4 regions of the Salinivibrio sp. IB574 genome follow, and region 2 is predicted to be linked to each of the others. Evidence: predicted binding sites of a transcription regulator. Region 2 holds the regulator's gene; each other region holds the start of a gene.
The links. The regulator CRP, encoded in region 2, controls carbon source genes, mostly activating them, when cyclic AMP is high. The targets are predictions, from matches to a motif close to TGTGANNNNNNTCACA.
Positions count from the first base shown of each region.

Region 1: the regulator CRP is predicted to act here: its motif matches at 2,024-2,039, upstream of BZJ17_RS00090 (ROK family protein).
Region 3: the regulator CRP is predicted to act here: its motif matches at 2,621-2,636, upstream of dinG (ATP-dependent DNA helicase DinG).
Region 4: the regulator CRP is predicted to act here: its motif matches at 1,686-1,701, upstream of cdd (cytidine deaminase).

Region 1 is NZ_MUFN01000001.1:16,360-20,731, reverse strand. Features, by position in the region: gene sstT (serine/threonine transporter SstT) at 1-591, shown strand, start outside; gene BZJ17_RS00090 (ROK family protein) at 704-1,918, opposite strand; gene queE (7-carboxy-7-deazaguanine synthase QueE) at 2,183-2,848, shown strand; gene queD (6-carboxytetrahydropterin synthase QueD) at 2,957-3,319, opposite strand; gene BZJ17_RS00075 (methyl-accepting chemotaxis protein) at 3,569-4,372, shown strand, end outside.
Region 2 is NZ_MUFN01000025.1:51,160-55,531, reverse strand. Features, by position in the region: gene BZJ17_RS12790 (TIGR02444 family protein) at 1-249, shown strand, start outside; gene BZJ17_RS12785 (hypothetical protein) at 315-854, shown strand; gene BZJ17_RS12780 (YheU family protein) at 1,003-1,221, shown strand; gene BZJ17_RS12775 (phosphoribulokinase) at 1,281-2,150, shown strand; gene crp (cAMP-activated global transcriptional regulator CRP) at 2,402-3,034, shown strand; gene BZJ17_RS12765 (hypothetical protein) at 3,164-4,030, shown strand; gene BZJ17_RS12760 (DUF1338 domain-containing protein) at 4,082-4,372, opposite strand, start outside.
Region 3 is NZ_MUFN01000021.1:15,651-20,022, reverse strand. Features, by position in the region: gene BZJ17_RS11320 (hypothetical protein) at 11-385, shown strand; gene BZJ17_RS11315 (DUF2057 domain-containing protein) at 500-1,147, opposite strand; gene BZJ17_RS11310 (porin) at 1,251-2,207, opposite strand; gene dinG (ATP-dependent DNA helicase DinG) at 2,728-4,372, shown strand, end outside.
Region 4 is NZ_MUFN01000001.1:127,225-131,596, reverse strand. Features, by position in the region: gene BZJ17_RS00580 (hypothetical protein) at 62-808, shown strand; gene BZJ17_RS00575 (ABC transporter substrate-binding protein) at 780-1,577, shown strand; gene cdd (cytidine deaminase) at 1,760-2,656, shown strand; gene BZJ17_RS00565 (DMT family transporter) at 2,746-3,645, shown strand; gene BZJ17_RS00560 (thiopurine S-methyltransferase) at 3,687-4,304, opposite strand.

The sequences.
Region 1 (4,372 bases), on a different contig from region 2:
CTTGGCTACATTCATTTGCTTGGCGTGCTCCTTGGCAGTATGGCAACGATCGCGTTGATCGTTAACCCACTGATCGTGTTTTATAAAACGCGCCAAAATCCGTATCCACTGGTTTTCCGCTGCCTACGTGAAAGTGGCCTTACCGCCTTCTTTACCCGTAGCTCAGCCGCGAACATCCCTGTGAATATGCAGTTGTGCCGTAAGCTAAAACTTGATGAAGATACTTACTCTGTCTCGATTCCACTCGGGGCAACGATCAACATGGGTGGCGCGGCAATCACCATCACGGTTCTTACACTCGCCGCTGTACATACCTTGGGAATTGAAGTGGATATTGCCACTGCAATTCTGCTTAGCATTGTTGCCGCAGTGTCTGCGTGCGGTGCCTCAGGCGTTGCAGGCGGCTCGCTCTTGCTGATCCCACTGGCGTGTAACTTGTTTGGTATCCCGCACGAAATTGCCATGGAAGTGGTCGGTGTTGGCTTTACCATTGGTGTGTTGCAAGATTCGGCAGAAACGGGGCTTAATAGCTCAACAGACGTAGTCTTTACTGCTGCAGCCTGTATGGGTGAAGAGCGTAAAAACGGATAAGCCGATAAAGGGCGTTTTATCGGCATAAGGCGGATAGCGCTCCCATTCAGGCTTGATACAAAAAGCAGGTGCTTGGCACCTGCTTTTTTCGTTTATAGCCTCGTTCCTAGCCTTAGCCTTCCAGTACCTTCATGAGTAGTTTGCCGTCGTACATGGCTTGTTTCACCATCGCAGCGCCCGGCATAGTCGCTTGCGTGTAGAAATAACTTTCTTCCAGCAGTAAGTTTTGGCTGTATAAGGGGATGGTTTGCGTCTTTAAGCATTCCATGATTGCTGGATAGAGCACCGATTTAGCCCGGTTAAACTCGCCGCCGAATAATATTTTTTCCGGATTAAATAAATTCACCACGATGGCGATCGCTGTCCCTAGGTGATGACCAAGCTCTGTAATCACGCGTTGCGCCAACGCGTCACCGGCGACGGCGGCATCACAAATCACGTCGATAGTGAGGGTTTTACCGCGCAATTGACTAGGGTGCCCCTCTGCGAGCAAGGTTTCTACCTGCTCAATGACCGCGGCCAAACTTGCAACGGTTTCCAAGCAACCATAGTTGCCACAAAAGCATCGCTTACCAAATGGCTTCACTTGAATATGACCCAGCTCACCCACATTCCCCACGCGCCCTTGGAGTACTTTTCCTTCTAGGATGATCCCAGCCCCAACACCATTATGAACGGCAATCAGCACCGCGCTATCTGATTCTTTTGCGTTACCAAATAACTTTTCAGCCAGCGCCCACGAGCGGGTATCATTACCCACAAAAACGGGTAATCCTGTTTCTCGATGCAGGACGGGCCCCAATGGCATATGGCTAACCTCAAAGTGCGGCATTTGAATGACCGTTCCTTGCGCACTATTCACTAAGCCTGGCAAAGACACCGCGATACTTGTCACGCGGTCCACCACTTCATGATGACGCGAAAAGAAGGCTTTAACGTACTCGACAACGGTCGCTAGCAAGGCCTCTTGAGGCATAACCGCCAACTCATGGCGCTCTTGTATCAGAATTTCACTGCTTAACGAGTGCAAAGCCATCGTTAGGTAGCCGCGGCCTAAACGCATCGATAAGAATTGCCACCCGTCATTGTCCAGCATCAACCCAACGGCGGGCCGACCACGCATACTGGTTTCTTGAATTTGTGTTTCTTTGACAAGGTGTGCGTCCATTAGCTCACGGACAATTTTAGTAATGCTGGCAGGTGCCAGCTGGCTGCGTTTGGAAAGCTCGATGCGCGAGATAGGCCCAAAGCGGTCGATCAAGTTGTAAACTGTGCCGGCATTTTTGCGCTTGATATGATCAATATGCCCCGGCTGCCCAATAATCATGCCCTGTCCTATTACTGCTGGGATCTGGCGATCCTATTCATGATGATGCGTATAATTGAATTTTTTTACTTTGCGAACTAATTGTGAAGCACAATTAGGTCGCCGCGTGATATCTATCACTTTCAGGTGTGAAAATCGCGTTTAGCCTCACGAAACCATACGATTTAGTAACTATGGTAAAAATCCAATCAATCGTGAAAAAGCAAGATCTGCAGAGGATAAATTGGCATAATGCGCCGTCGAATCGAACCGCCAGAAAGCATGATGTACCGAGTAAACGAAATTTTTGAAACTATTCAGGGAGAAGGCACATTTACTGGCGTGCCCTCCGTCTTTGTCCGCTTGCAAGGTTGCCCTGTCGGCTGCGCTTGGTGCGATACCAAGCAAACATGGGAAACCGATGATAACGATCAGCAAGACAAGATATTTATTATCGATAAGTCAGAAGACTCGCCTGCTTGGTGCTGGCTGAGTGCGAAAGATATTGCGACAGAAATCACCCAACGCTATCAGGCTAAACACATTGTGATTACTGGGGGAGAGCCGTGCCTATACGACTTGGAACTCTTAACCAACGCGCTAGAAGCGGTTGGGTGTCAGTGCCAAATTGAAACCAGTGGTACGTACGAGGTTAAAGCCAGTCCGCAGACTTGGGTCACGGTATCACCTAAAATCAATATGCGCGGCAAATTACCGGTACTGGCCAGTGCGATGGCGCGCGCGAACGAAATCAAACATCCTGTGGGCACCGAGAAAGACATTGCACAGTTAGATACCCTACTTGAGCACTGCCCACCGTCACCAAAGGCAACCATTGCGCTACAACCGGTCAGTCAAAAGCCGCGCGCCACTAAGCTGTGTATTGATATCTGTATTGCGCGCGGCTGGCGCTTGTCGATACAAACGCATAAATATTTAAACATTGCCTAGCACAAATAGATAAAAACTCGGGTGTCGGCCGACACTTCGCGGGCGAGTTCGACCGCACGACATGAAGAATATCGATCAAAAAGCCGAGTGCTATCACTCGGCTTTTGTTTATTCGCCGCGATAGGTGCAGCCTGCGGTACAGGTTTCTTTCACCATTACCTTACTTAATAAAGGCAGGTTTGGCTTAACCTGTTGCCATATCCAACGCGCCAACACTTCGCTGGTTGGGTTTTCCAGCCCTTCAATCTCATTGAGATAGTAGTGGTCAAGGCGATCATAGATAGGCTTGAAAGCGGCTTTAATGTCAGCGAAGTCGATCACCCAGCCTGTGTGTGGGTCAACATCCCCTTCTACATACAAGCGCACCATAAACGAGTGACCATGTAAGCGCCCACATTTGTGCCCTTCTGGCACATTCGGTAAGTGGTGTGCAGCCTCAAAAGTAAATTCTTTAAACAGTTCAGTTGTCATACTGCCAAATCCCATCAACAACAAGATGGCGCATGCTACTCAACTTCCTGCATCGACACAATCTCTATCCCCAGATGCTCAGCATTATTGAAAGCGACAAACCGTTACCCGTCGCAAAGGTGCGACAATTTACGTCGATGAAATCACACATTTTATACGGGATTAGCAGCATCCCTTATCACACGGTTTAACATAGTGGCTACAGACTTCAATTGATAAACTTATAAGTTAATAACAAACGGTTGACTCATGCGCATGACTCTAGCGAGCAAACTTCTTCTCTCCCTCTTCCTCGTCTTCGCTCTGGTGCTTGTGACTTCGTTGGCCTATCAATCGCATCAGCAAAAAGCGCTGATGACGTCGATAGTCAGCGAGCAGACGCTCGACAAAGCATCCAACTATTTCGATAGCCTGAATATGTTGATGCTGACCGGTACGATTAGCCAACGAAATACACTGCGCGATAAAATGCTTTCCCACAAAGGAATAGAAGAAGCGCGTGTTATCCGCTCAGAGGCAATCACCCGCTTTTTCGGTCCAGGCAACCCTGAACAAGCACCAAAAGATAATATTGACCAACGTGCACTTGATGGCGAGACCATTGTTGAAACCTTTGACTCTGAATCAGGCAAGGGGCTGGTCGTGGCACTGCCGATGAAAGCCAGTAGAGATTACCGCGGTACTAATTGCCTGCAATGCCATGTTGCCGAAGAGGGAACCGTGTTGGGCGTTATTCGACTCGAATATGACTTACAGCCGCTCTATGGCACCATTGATAAAGAAATGCTGATCACTGCCGGGATCATGGGCAGTATCGCGGTATTGGGTTTTCTGATCTCACTGACTGTGATCCGTCGTTGGGTGGTGTCACCCCTCAAGCATGTATCGGCCTTTATGAAGCGAACCAGTCGCGACAAAAACTTGGCTGAGCGCTTGAATGACACACGCAATGACGAAATTGGCGAGCTATGTAATAGCTGTGACCAATTACTCGATAATTTCTCTGCGAGCTTACAACAGGTGCAACGTACCTCAGAGACACTGTCGTCTGAA
Region 2 (4,372 bases):
CGCGATATCAAACCGCGCGTTGGCGCGGGACAATATAAAAAAATGCTGAATTTCGAGCTCAGCCTCGAGAAGTTCCAACAACAAGACCTCATCCACGCTTTGAATCAACAAACATGGCTGACCGAGTCGCCCTCGCCGTTGGCGTATTATTGCCGTCAGCTCTCGCCCTCGGCCAAATCGCTCTATCCCGCCCTGCGCGCCAGTGTGATCAAAGACGATGAGCAAGGAGACGCTGATGACACCCTTTGAACCGATTCCCAGCGCCCGTAATCCTCATCTACAAACCATCATGCCACGGCTGATGCGGCGGCAACATGCTGGTACGCTATTTGGCAGAGTATGCGGACGATCCGATTGTCTCCAGTGGCTGCGCCGTGTCACCCCCCTTAGACCTTGCCGCCTGCTCGTTACGCATTCAGCAAGGGTTCTCACGTGTCTACCAAGCGTACCTACTCCGCTCGATGCGGCAAACCCTGTCAGATAAGCTTACGCGACACGCCCAAGTAGGTCGCTGGCAAGCTGGCGAGCAGCCCCGTATTTCGACCTTATTCGAGTTTGATCAAACCGTCACCGCACCACTGCATGGATTTGAGGACGCACATCATTACTACCAGCAATGCAGTGGCTTATCCGTGTTGCCTGCGATCCGCGCCCCTTTGACCATCATTCATGCCAAAGACGATCCCTTTATGACCGACGCGGTGATCCCAACCACGCCATTACCGGCCAATATACGCTATCAACTCACTGACCATGGCGGACATGTTGGGTTTGTCACTGGCCATTGGCGTGCACCGCGTTTATGGTTGGAAGAGGCAGTGCCCGCGTGGATAGCTGAGCAACTCGACACCTGATGCCCCTATTCGTCATGATAAATTGTGACTGAACTGACATAGATACACTGCACCTACACGCATAATTCGGTAAAATGGGAGCTAATTCACAACCTAAGTACGGAGATGGCGTCCGTGCCATCCCGATGTCAGCAAAAGGTGATGTAGTATGATGGTTCCATGGCAATCTGTGCCAGCCGAGACCTTGACCAATTTAATTGAACACTTTGTGTTGCGGGAAGGGACAGATTACGGTGAGCAGGAAGTCAGCTTTGCTGAGAAAGTTGAACAAGTGCGTGAACAATTAAAATCCGGCGACGCCGTGATTGTATACTCTGAGCTGCATGAGACAGTGGATATTCGTCGTCAGCGCGATCTCAGACCGTAACACCGCCTCCCCTTGTGGGCTGCGGTGTAAATTCAGACTGATCAATGACAGGGCTCGTCATGTCGGCTAAACACCCAATCATCGCTGTGACCGGTTCATCCGGCGCAGGCACAACCACCACCTCCGAAGCGTTTCGTAAGATGTTCAATATGATGAACATCAAAGCCTCTTGGTTAGAGGGCGATAGCTTTCACCGCTTCACGCGGCCAGAAATGGATGTTGAGATCCGTAAAGCCCGTGAACAAGGTCGTCATATTAGCTACTTTGGCCCCACGGCCAACGACTTCCCACGCCTTGAGCAATTTTTTAAAGAATATGGCGAACAAGGCACAGGTAAATACCGTCGTTATCTACACACCTTTGATGAAGCCGTGCCTTATAACCAAATGCCGGGCACCTTCACTCCCTGGCAAGATCTGCCTGAAAATACCGACGTATTATTTTATGAAGGCTTGCATGGCGGGGTGGTGGATGGTGACGTCAATGTCGCCCAGCATGTTGATTTACTGATCGGCATGGTGCCTATCGTTAACTTGGAGTGGATTCAAAAGTTTGTCCGCGATACGCGCGACCGCGGCCATTCCCGCGAGGCCGTCACGGACTCGATCGTGCGCTCCATGGATGATTATTTGCACTACATTACGCCGCAGTTTTCTCGCACGCATATTAACTTCCAACGAGTCCCGACCGTAGACACTTCCAACCCGCTGAATGCAAAAGGGATCCCGTCACTCGACGAAAGCTTTGTCGTGATCCGCTTTCGTGGTATGAAGAACGTCGATTTTCCTTACTTACTGCAAATGATCAGTGGCGCGTTTATGTCTCGGCACAACACGCTGGTCGTGCCCGGCGGTAAAATGGGATTTGCAATGGAGCTGATTATTCGCCCCTTGATCCAACAGTTGATTGAGAAAGGCAAGATAGGTTAACCGCCGTAGCGCACTTAACGTGTATTACTTCTCAGGTCGTGATCTTAGCCACATTTTTGCCGAATTTTTAGGCGGTTGGCTTAGATCAAAATCAAGAAATCCAGATAGAAAAAAGATACACTCTTGTTAACATACAGTGAGCTTGTAGCCTGCGCCAAGACCTCGTATTCTGTGCATTGGACTGATGGGTTTCCATTCAGACAAAGACAGGACGTCGTTGCCGGGCAACACATGCAGAGGAAATAAGTTATATGGTTCCAGGAAAACCTCAAACAGACCCTACACTCGAGTGGTTCCTTTCACATTGTCATATTCACAAGTACCCGTCCAAAAGTACTCTGATCCATGCAGGGGAAAAGGCGGAGACCTTGTACTACATCGTGAAAGGTTCTGTGGCCGTACTAATCAAAGATGAAGAAGGCAAGGAGATGATCCTGTCTTACCTTAACCAAGGTGACTTCATCGGCGAACTTGGTCTGTTCGAAGAGGACCAAGAGCGCACCGCATGGGTACGTGCGAAATCACCTTGCGAAGTGGCAGAAATTTCATTCAAGAAATTCCGCCAGCTGATCCAAGTTAACCCAGACATTTTGATGCGTCTATCCTCTCAGATGGCGCGTCGCCTGCAAGTGACCAGCCAGAAAGTGGGAGACCTTGCCTTCCTGGACGTGACCGGCCGCATTGCGCAAACCCTACTGAACTTGGCGAAGCAACCTGACGCCATGACTCACCCTGATGGCATGCAAATCAAGATCACACGTCAAGAGATTGGTCAGATTGTTGGCTGTTCGCGTGAGACGGTTGGGCGTATCCTTAAAATGCTGGAAGAGCAGAACCTTATCTCAGCTCACGGTAAAACCATTGTGGTTTACGGCACACGCTAATCCTCGCGTGTTGCGACAAAACCGGCGCTTTTGCGTCGGTTTTTTTATTTTTATTGACTGGAAACTCATTACCTAAGTTCTACACTTCAAAAACGACCAATCTAACAACTGATTAACAGGATGTCGTTTATGAGAAGCTTACGTCAAACCCTTGCTGCATTGCTACTCGCGGCGGTTTCTTCAACTGCTGCGGCGAATATCACCATTGTCCATCCAGAACCACGGGCTGGCTCTGCCCTCGATTTATACGCTATCGACTTGATTGAGTTTTTAGCGGAAAAATCGGGTGAGTCTGTCACTTTACAGGCCTTTCAAGGCCAAATTGGCTCTCAGTCTCGTAAAGTGGAAATGCTGAAACAAGGACGACTGACGGTAGATTGGCTCGGGGCCGACCGTACCCTTGAGTCAGAGTTACTTCCCATCCGTTATCCAGTCTTTCGGGGTCTATTAGGCCATCGCTTGTTCATTACCAATCAAGCCACCGAACCCAAGCTTGCACAAATCAGTGACCAAGCAGGGCTCAATAATCTGACCATGATCCAAGGGCAAGGCTGGGCGGATGTGAAGGTCTTGCAGTCGGCGGGATTTCGGGTTCGAGAAATCTCAAGCTTTGAGAATATCTTTAAAGGCGTCGATACCGGACGGGCCGACCTCTTCCCGCGTGCGCTTATCGAACCTTTTAGCGAGCTGGCAGAGCGACCTCAATATACAAATCTGTTGGTTGATCCGCACTTAATGCTGATCTACCGCTTCCCAATGTTCTTGTTTGTATCGCCCCAAAACCCAGAGGTAGCGACCATGCTCAACGATGCGTTTGCGGCCGCCTATCAAGACGGATCCTTCATCGAATTTTTTGAGAATGCCCCTCTGGTAAAAGAGACCTTTGAGAAAGCCAATATTGGTGAGCGCACGTTTATTCGGGTCGACAACCCACATCTGAGTAATGAGACTCAGGCAATTGACGATAAATTCTGGCTCGATATTGAAAGTCGCTAAACACCGCCAACCAAAAAAGGAGAGCATCGCTCTCCTTTTCTTCTCTCGCCACTATTGATGCGTACTTTCAAAGATTTTATCAGCCGAGGCGGCGACAAAACCTTGATAAAGTTCACCGTCCGGAAGCGGATACCGTTTCGCAAACTCGTAGAAACCACCCGGAATATCATGGCGTGCATCGCTAAACTGCACCGGCACGCGATCAGCCATCGTCGAGGATTGCTCCAAAAAGACTGATGCATCCCCTTTGACCTCCCCGCCAGATTCATTAATGGTAAACCCATTTTGGCGCAAGGTATCGTTGACCGCTTGACAGTTATCATGGTTATTCAGCTGATTCAC
Region 3 (4,372 bases), on a different contig from region 2:
CGAACTGACCATGGATACAAAAACCCTCGCACAGCTTCGGCGTGAGCTCGAAACCGAGCAAGCGGAGCTGATCGCAACCTTAACCACTCGATTACGAGAAGATTGGGAAAAGGAATGCGATAATCTCAATGTGACTGACTTAATTAAAGAAAGTCAAAGCCTGCCGGGCGCAATTCGTTGCCTAGGCGATCGTTTAGAGAAAGTGGACGCCTCTTTGTGTGCCATGGATTTGGAGATCTACGGCCTGTGTGCCGATTGTGAGAGCCAAATACCGCTCAGTGATTTGATGCAAGATGCGGCAGAGCAACGTTGTCCTCAATGTCGTACATCAAATTATTACCATCACGATCCCGCGCAGCGTCGTGTTGCGACGGACCCTCACTAAATCGGTGATGCTGTGTCGGTCTACTTTCGCTTGTAGCCTGTCTCTCGCTGTTTAAGCGACGAACGCCCAGCTTTGGCTGGGCGTTTTTTTGCGTTTGAGTCAAACGAAGCCACATTATTCTTGGTCGATAATCCAGCGGCGGAAAGACTTGCGTTCTTGATCGCTAGCTTTGGTATACCAAAGTTTAAGTTGTGAGAGCGCATCGCCCTTGATGGATGCTTTGCCTTCCTCATCCACCTCGACCAAAACATCATTGAGGTTTTTGCTTTCACCTTGGTCGAAAATAATGCCATTGGCACGGTTATAGTCAGCCACTAACGCTTCCATATCCGCGTAAGCAGCAAAGCCGTCACCTTTAAGCTCAGTCGCTTTCAAGGGCATCACATCGCCACTCTCAAACTCCGCTTGCCATTGTGGGCCTGAAGCAAAATAGCTCGACGCTTGGCTTTGTGCCGAAAGGCGGGTATCAATATCAATAGTGGCATCACGTCCATCGACATTAAAATCAAACACATAAGGGCGAGACGTAAAAACTACGTCTTTGCTACCGCGCTTGACTTCCCCTTCGTAGCGCATCACTAACTGGTGTGTGCCATCGCTCAGCTCAACACTTTGCTGAGGTGCCCAGCTGTCAAATTTTACTTCAGTGCCATCAATTACTAAAAACTCGACACCCCGTGCTGAGGTAATCGTTGCGGCCTGAGCGACACCTGATAACAGGGTAACACCCAGCGCTAGCCCAGCCCATTTCAACTGCTTCATTATTCTTTTCTCACTGATTCGCCAAAACCATGAATAAAAAAGCCGCCCGAAGGCGGCTTTTTAAAACGAGTACTACATACTGTAGCGGTATCGTTAAGCTCGATTAGAACTTAACTTCCATACCTGCAACGTAGCCCCAGTCTGCGTGGTCTGCATCGGTGTCACCCACTTCCGCGTAAACTTTTGCATTGCTGTGCAGCGCATAAGTTACGTTCGCGTAGTAGCCAGTCACGTCTTCAGCGCTATCGTTGTCTTGGTTGTCGATGCCGATAGCAAAAGTAGTTTTGCCATGAGTGTAATCAGCAGCTACTGAGAAGAAATCTGCTTCTTCTTTTACTGAACCAGTGTCAACGGTGTTAACACCGTAAGACGCTGCAAGACCTACATTCTCGATGCCTTTGTATTCTACTTCTAGGTTGTAGTTTTCTACGTCACCTGTGCTTGAGTATGCAAAATCATCACCGTTAACTGCCGCATCATCCGCGTAGTAGTAGTAAACGCGCATGTCTAGATCAGCAACACGGTAGCCTAGACGGCCGTCATAAATTTTGTACTCGTCAGTACCTTCCTTACCATCGCTGTTCTGCAGAGTAGAGAAGCCGGCGTAGAAAGAACCATTGTCATAAACATACTTGGCGACTTGATCACCCTCAGTACGCAAAGTACCGTTAGATACCACGCTCAGCTCGTAGTCTTTGGTGATGCCCATGTCATCGTTGATCAGCAGTTGACGACCGAAGGTGATAGTACCCCAGTTGTCGCCTTTAAAGCCAACGTACAGCTCATCGTTTGTGGTGCTGCCGTCTTCGAATTTAAATGCGAAGTGACCGATAGCTGCTAGGTCGTCAGAAACTGCAACTTCAGTGTTAACCGCGAAGTCACCGTCATCTAGACGCCATTTAGCATTTTGATCTGAACCGATTTCTTGCATGTACTGGACTTCTGCTGCACCAGACGCGTCTACTTTAACGCCGTCTGCGTCATACAGGTTGATGCTTGCAGATGCTGAGCCAGCAGCCAGCAGAGCTGGAACTGCCATTGCTAGAATAGTCTTTTTCATGGTTAATCCACTGCCTTTTCTATTTAGTCATTATGAGTTCCTTCGTGGAACTCTGTTATGTGGTGGCTGTCATAATGCTGTAAAGAACAAAATGCCAATCCACTGAAACTTCGTGGCTAATCGTGCAGAACATTCTGGGTTCTGTCAACTAACTCGAAACCGTGCAAATCATAACCCACAAAACATAAAAAACAAATAGTTAGCCAGCCCAACTGAATAGAGATCACATTTATTGTGAGTGCGCACATCAATTCCGCAAAAAGTTAGTCGCACAACAAATCAGCATAAATATCTAATAATTGATTAATCAAAGACAATTAATAGGATAAAAAACTATTCAATAGCTTAAAATAGGTGTGTTGCCAATTGGTTGATTGTTCAGCGAGATTGGATTGATTGGTTCAATATAAATTCGTGACTGGGATCTCATTAATGTAAAGAAATCTTGCAGTTCGGGATCGTTTTCACGTTTTTGAGTCGTGTTATACTACCCGCCACTCTTCCTTAGCCGGACTTATTGATGCTTAGCCCTGCCGTAAAATCAGACATCCGTGCGTGCTATCAAACCCTACAAGCGCAACTTCCCCATTTTGTCCCTAGAAAGGTACAAAACTATCTCGTGGCAGAGCTTGCAAAAACGCTAGCAGGCGATTATGACAACAAGCGCCGGCTATTTGTGGCGGAGGCGGGTACGGGTGTGGGCAAATCGATGGCTTATCTTATGGGGGCCATCCCCTTTGCACTAAATAACAATAAAAAAGTGGTGATTTCGACCGCGACAGTGGCTTTGCAAGAGCAGTTAGCCAATAAAGACATTCCATTTTTTCGTCGCATCTGCCCAAAACCGTTTGATTTTATTCTGGCAAAAGGGCGCCAACGATATTGCTGTGCGCACAAATTGAGTGCGGTGGCGGACACAGACAGCATCCAAGGCGCGCTGTTCACCCAAAAGCCCAAGCAAAACGAGCAACGGCTACTCAATGACATGTACTCGGCATTTAGCCACGGGAAATGGGATGGCGACCGCGATAGTTGGCCTAAGCCGATTGCCGATCACCTCTGGCAAGCCATTGCATCAGACAAACATACCTGCCACGCTGGGTTGCACGCTCATCGTCAGTGCCCCTTCGCCAAAGCACGCGACGCGATGGACAAAGCGGATATCGTGGTCGTCAATCACAGTCTGTTACTGGCCGATCTCGAGCTAGGTGGCGGGGTGATCTTGCCCGAACCCGAGCAATGTCTTTATATGATTGATGAAGCCCATCATTTACCCACAGTCGCTCGCGACTTTTCGGCCGCCAATGCCAGTTTACTCGGGGCGACTGGATGGCTGGAAAAGCTCAACCAAGCCACGGTTAAGCTCGGTAATACCGCGGATATGAAGCGCGCAAACCGCTTCGTGGATAGCTTATTAGACGCGATCCAAGTGCTGATCCCCACTTTACGCGACACTAACCAAATTATTAGTGGGTTACCCCTCAATGAGGATGGCTGCTACCGTTTCGTTGATGGCGAACTGCCTGATGCCTTGGTAGAACCCTGCCAGCAATTGAAGCAGGCGAGTAAAAAAGCCAACCAGAGCTTGGCGAAAATTCACGATTTGATCAACGAGCGACTGAAAGAAAATGACATTTCGGCCAAGCTCGCCGACCCTGCGCTTGCGGAAAGTGCCTTTTTCTTACAACGGCTCGAGAACCTAGAAAAAGTCTGGTCACTGATGGCACAACCCAACGCAAACAAAGGTGCACCTCTCGCGCGCTGGGTACAGCGTTGCCAAGAGCGCGAAGATGACCGCTGGGTCCACGTCTCGCCGTTAGAAGTCGGCTGGCGTCTTGATCAAATGCTGTGGTCGCGGGCGGCCGGTGTTGGGCTGTTCTCTGCCACATTGCGCGCACTCAATCGGTTTAGCTATTTTTGTCGCCAAGTCGGTCTAAGCGAAAGCGATGGCACGCGCTATTTGGCGTTACCCTCCCCCTTTGACTATGCCAACCAAGCAAGGCTGATAGTGCCTGCGATGCCCTGTGAGCCACAAGCAAAACAGTTTACCGATGTGCTTGGCGACAAAGTGCTTGAGTATTTGGAAGGCGAAACCGCATCACTGGTGCTATTCGCCTCCTATTGGCAAATGCATCAAGTGGCTAAAACCTTGGAGCCGCACTGTC
Region 4 (4,372 bases), on a different contig from region 2:
TAAATAACATGCTTGGGTAAACCCGAACAGCCCAGAGCCAGTTTGTTGTATGGAGGGGCCTATGCTCACGAAATCAGTATCATTGGTTGTTGTCACGCTAGTCGCCATGTTGATCAGTCTCTCAGCATTGGCTCAACAGGAAGCGAACCGCACGATAACCTTGCACATGGGAGAAATTCCGGGACTGATTAATTTTGATGGCTCCGGCGCCTTTGTCGATTTTGCTCGTTATCTCGACGCCCAAGATCCGAGTACAGACATCACGATCAGCATTTATCCAATTTTTCGCGCGATCAACAATATCTCTCGAGGCCAAGCCGATATCGCGCTCCCTGCTATTCGTCCATTAAAAGAAGATATCAGTGATCTACCCTTTGCCTTTAGCACCGTCTCTTTTGGCGTTGTTCCGCACGTGCTCTATACCCATAAATCTAAGCCACTGAATGCAACGCTGCTAAAAGCCAATCCAGATGGTTACATTATTGAATCCATTCCTCATGACTTTGATTTTGAAGTGGTCCGCTCTCACAGCATACGCCAGTCACTTAAACGGCTGCATAATGGCAGGATAGATGCCTTTATTTGGGCGCAAACCGAAGCCGACCAAGTGTTGAGAGAGCTTGGCTATACCGATATTAAGCGCGAGTTATTCGCGGATATGGAAGATGTCTTTATGATCCCGAAAGGTGAAGCGGGAGAAGAGATCGATGCCTACCTAACCCAATTGCTCACACCTCTCATCGAAAGCGGTGAGCTAGAGCAGCAACACAGGAAAATTCATGCTCCCTATGATGATTGGCAACCTTAATATGCCGATCCAAGCAGGACGAGTCGGCGCGCTGCTCAGCGCGTTAGTGCTTTTCTTGATAGGGCCGTCACCGATACAGGCGCAGCCATCGAACAGTGACGCCCCTCCACACACATTGGTGATCCACATGGGGGAACTGCCGGGACTGATAAACCTTGACGGGTCAGGGCCGTTCGTGGATTTTGTACGCTTTCTCGATGACCAAGATCCGAACACACAAATCGAAATCACCGTATTTCCCATTCATCGCGCGATTAATGGTATCGTACAAGGCAGTGCCGATTTAATGCTGCCCGCCGTGCGCCCAACGAAAACAGTCACCGATTTGCCCTTTGCATTTAGCAGTGAGTCGTTTGGCGATGTCACCCATGTTTTATATACCCATAAGAATAATCCCCTCCCCGTTGATGTCCTATGGGCTAATCCGAGACCTTATACGATTGAGGCAGTGCCTTACTACATGCCGTTTAAAGTCGAACGTTCGCACGGCATAGAACAATCCTTGCGCCGTCTCGCCGCTGGCCGCATTGATGGGTTTGTTTGGGCACAAGAAGAAGCCGATATGATGCTCAAGCAGTTAGGGCTAACCAATATTCGCCGCGCACATTTTGCTGATTTTCAAGATGTATTTGTGATCCCCAAAGGAAAGAAAGGTCAGGCCATTGATGCCTACCTCACCGCGTTGATCACTCGCCTGCGTGACAGTGGCGCATTAGCGCGTGAGTATTATAAAGTTCATCGCCCCTACGTGGACTGGCAACCGGAATAGCAAGCTTCGTGACTGTATTTAAAAGCAATCATAGTGACTGTATTTACAGGCTTAAAAATTTTGACGTCACTCTAAGTTTGAGCAACAAGATCATATTTGCATTGTATGCGTGATGTTACTCACACATTTATCAAGATCGCTTCTCTACACTGATAGGCCGTTAACCATTTAGAAGTGATGCTATGCGAACCGCACTCATTGACGCACTGACACAATTGCCAGACTCACTACAGAGCACCGTCTCGGAATGGCTTCACGCATCGGCGTTTGATGCGACCTTTACGCCCGCGCAAGTGGCAGATATGGAAGCCGCGAGTGGTCTGTCTGGCGCGGCATTGCGCCTTGCTTTACTCCCGCTGGCCGCAGCCTATGCTGTGACAGCCATTTCTCGTTTCAATGTTGGGGCGATAGTCAGAGGAGAAGATGGCACGTTATACCTAGGTGCAAATATCGAACTGACTGGCGTTCAACTCGGACAAACCGTGCATGCAGAGCAATCTGCGATCAGCCACGCATGGACCAAAGGGGCGACGCGCTTAACCGACATCACCATTAATTACAGTCCTTGCGGCCATTGTCGCCAGTTTATGAACGAGTTAAATGGTGCTGAGGACTTAGTGATTCAACTGCCTAAATCGGACGCTAAATCACTGCACACTTATCTTCCCGAAGCATTTGGCCCTGCCGACCTAGGTATTGAAGCGCGACTGCTTGCCGACCAAACGCAAGGCTTAACGGCGGACGATATTGACGATCCTCTGCTTAAACAAGCCGTTGAAGCGGCGAACATTAGCCATGCACCTTATTCGGGCAACTACAGCGGTGTCGCGATTGAAACAAGCGATGGCCGTGTATTTAAAGGAATGTATGCCGAGAATGCGGCCTTTAATCCGAGTTTGCCTCCGCTTCAAGTTGCTTTAATTGCCGCCAATATGGCGGGCTACTCGTGGGATCAGATTGCCTCTGTGGCATTAGCCGAAGTGGTGAACAGTACCGTGAGCCATCTGGCCGATACCCAAGCGAGCTTGGATGCCATTAATCCCGACATTCCCTTGTTATATGCAGGGTTAAGAGCTTAATACAAAACATCAGGCCGCATTGATTTCTAGTCGCTCTGCGGCCTGTTTTACGCTACTATCCGAGCATCTTTTTTCGGATAACCACAGCGATGAAACAAATTCATAATCCCATCCAAGGTGCTGCCTGGATGTTGATCGCCGGCCTCTGTTTTGCGCTGGTTAATAGCCTCTCACAATACGTCAGTTTTAAACTCGGCTTGCCGTCAACCACCGTTGCCTTTATTCAATATGCGATCGCACTGGTTGCCATGATCCCGTGGCTGAAACAGCTGGGTGTACGCCACGCATTAAAAACAGAACATTTAGGAAAACACTGTCTGCGCGTGTTTATCTCGGTGATTGGCATTCAACTGTGGCTGTGGGCCCTCGCCTACCCTGTACCGATTTGGCAAGGTATTGCTCTACTGATGACTTCTCCCTTATTTGCCACCATCGGTTCTGGGTTATTTTTACGAGAACGTGTCGGTATCGCTCGCAGCTTAGCAACCCTCGCGGGTTTCTGTGGTGCGATGATTATCTTGGAGCCTTGGTCAGAAGGATTTACGTGGGCCACCTTATTGCCTGTCGGCGCTGCGTTTTTTTGGGCCACCTATTCGCTGATGGTCAAACGTTTATCCGCCTATGATCCGCCAACAACTATGGTGGTCTACCTGTTGCTATTGATCACGCCTTTTAATTTGGTGCTTGCCGTACCGGATTGGACGCTACCAGCAAGTGCGACAGCATGGTGGATGCTGATCGGTGCTGGCCTGCTCACCGCCTTAGCCCAATGGGCCATCGCCAAGGCCTATGCCGTTGCAGATGCTTCATTTGTTCAGCCGTTTGATCACGCCAAATTGCCGTTAAATGTGTTATTTGGCTGGTTAGTCTTTAGCTGGGTTCCACCCGGTCGATTATGGCTAGGGGCCGGCATTATTATCGCCGCCGTGTTCTTTATCACGCACTGGGAATCCCGTCAGTATCACGCCACCAAAGCCAAACCAGCGTAACGCACTCGATAGAAAAAGGGCCTGATGGCCCTTTTTTATCATTATTCAGCGGCTTGAATCAGCCAGACTTGCTCCCCTCGCTCACCACAGGGTTCGGTACAGGTATCGAGCAAGGTCACTTTCATACCTTGATAGGTCTGTCTAACCAGCTGTTCATCCATAGAGAATGGCGGATGATCATCACTTTGTGGATAAAACAGAGTGACAAGCAACATGCGACCACCTGGGGCTAGTAAGGAAGTGACGCGATCAACATACTGCTGACGCATCGATGGTGGCATTGCCACTAACGCCGCCCGATCATAAATTAACGGTGCCGGCTGCAAACGCGCAGTAAAGAAATCACCACTGATCAACTCTAATTCGTCAAAGCAATAATGCGTGTGTCCAGAAGGTGCCGTATACACTTGCGGTGTGTAAAGGTTTTCAGAGAAAAAAGCGCGTACCGCGATATCACTAAGCTCTACCCCAACCACACGCTCATGACGCTCGGCTAGCCAATTCAAATCGATAGACTTACCACACAACGGAACCAGCACTTCCTCGTCCAAACGCGGGTTTAGTGCAGACCAATACGCCATCAACATGGGGTGTACGCTATCGCGATGAAAGCCAATTTGATTTTCGGCCCAACGTTGATGCCAAAACTCTTGCTCCATGCTCTCTCCGACTCAATTTAAAACTCCTTGATTATATCTGAATTCCCTGATGATGCAGAGAGGTGGCC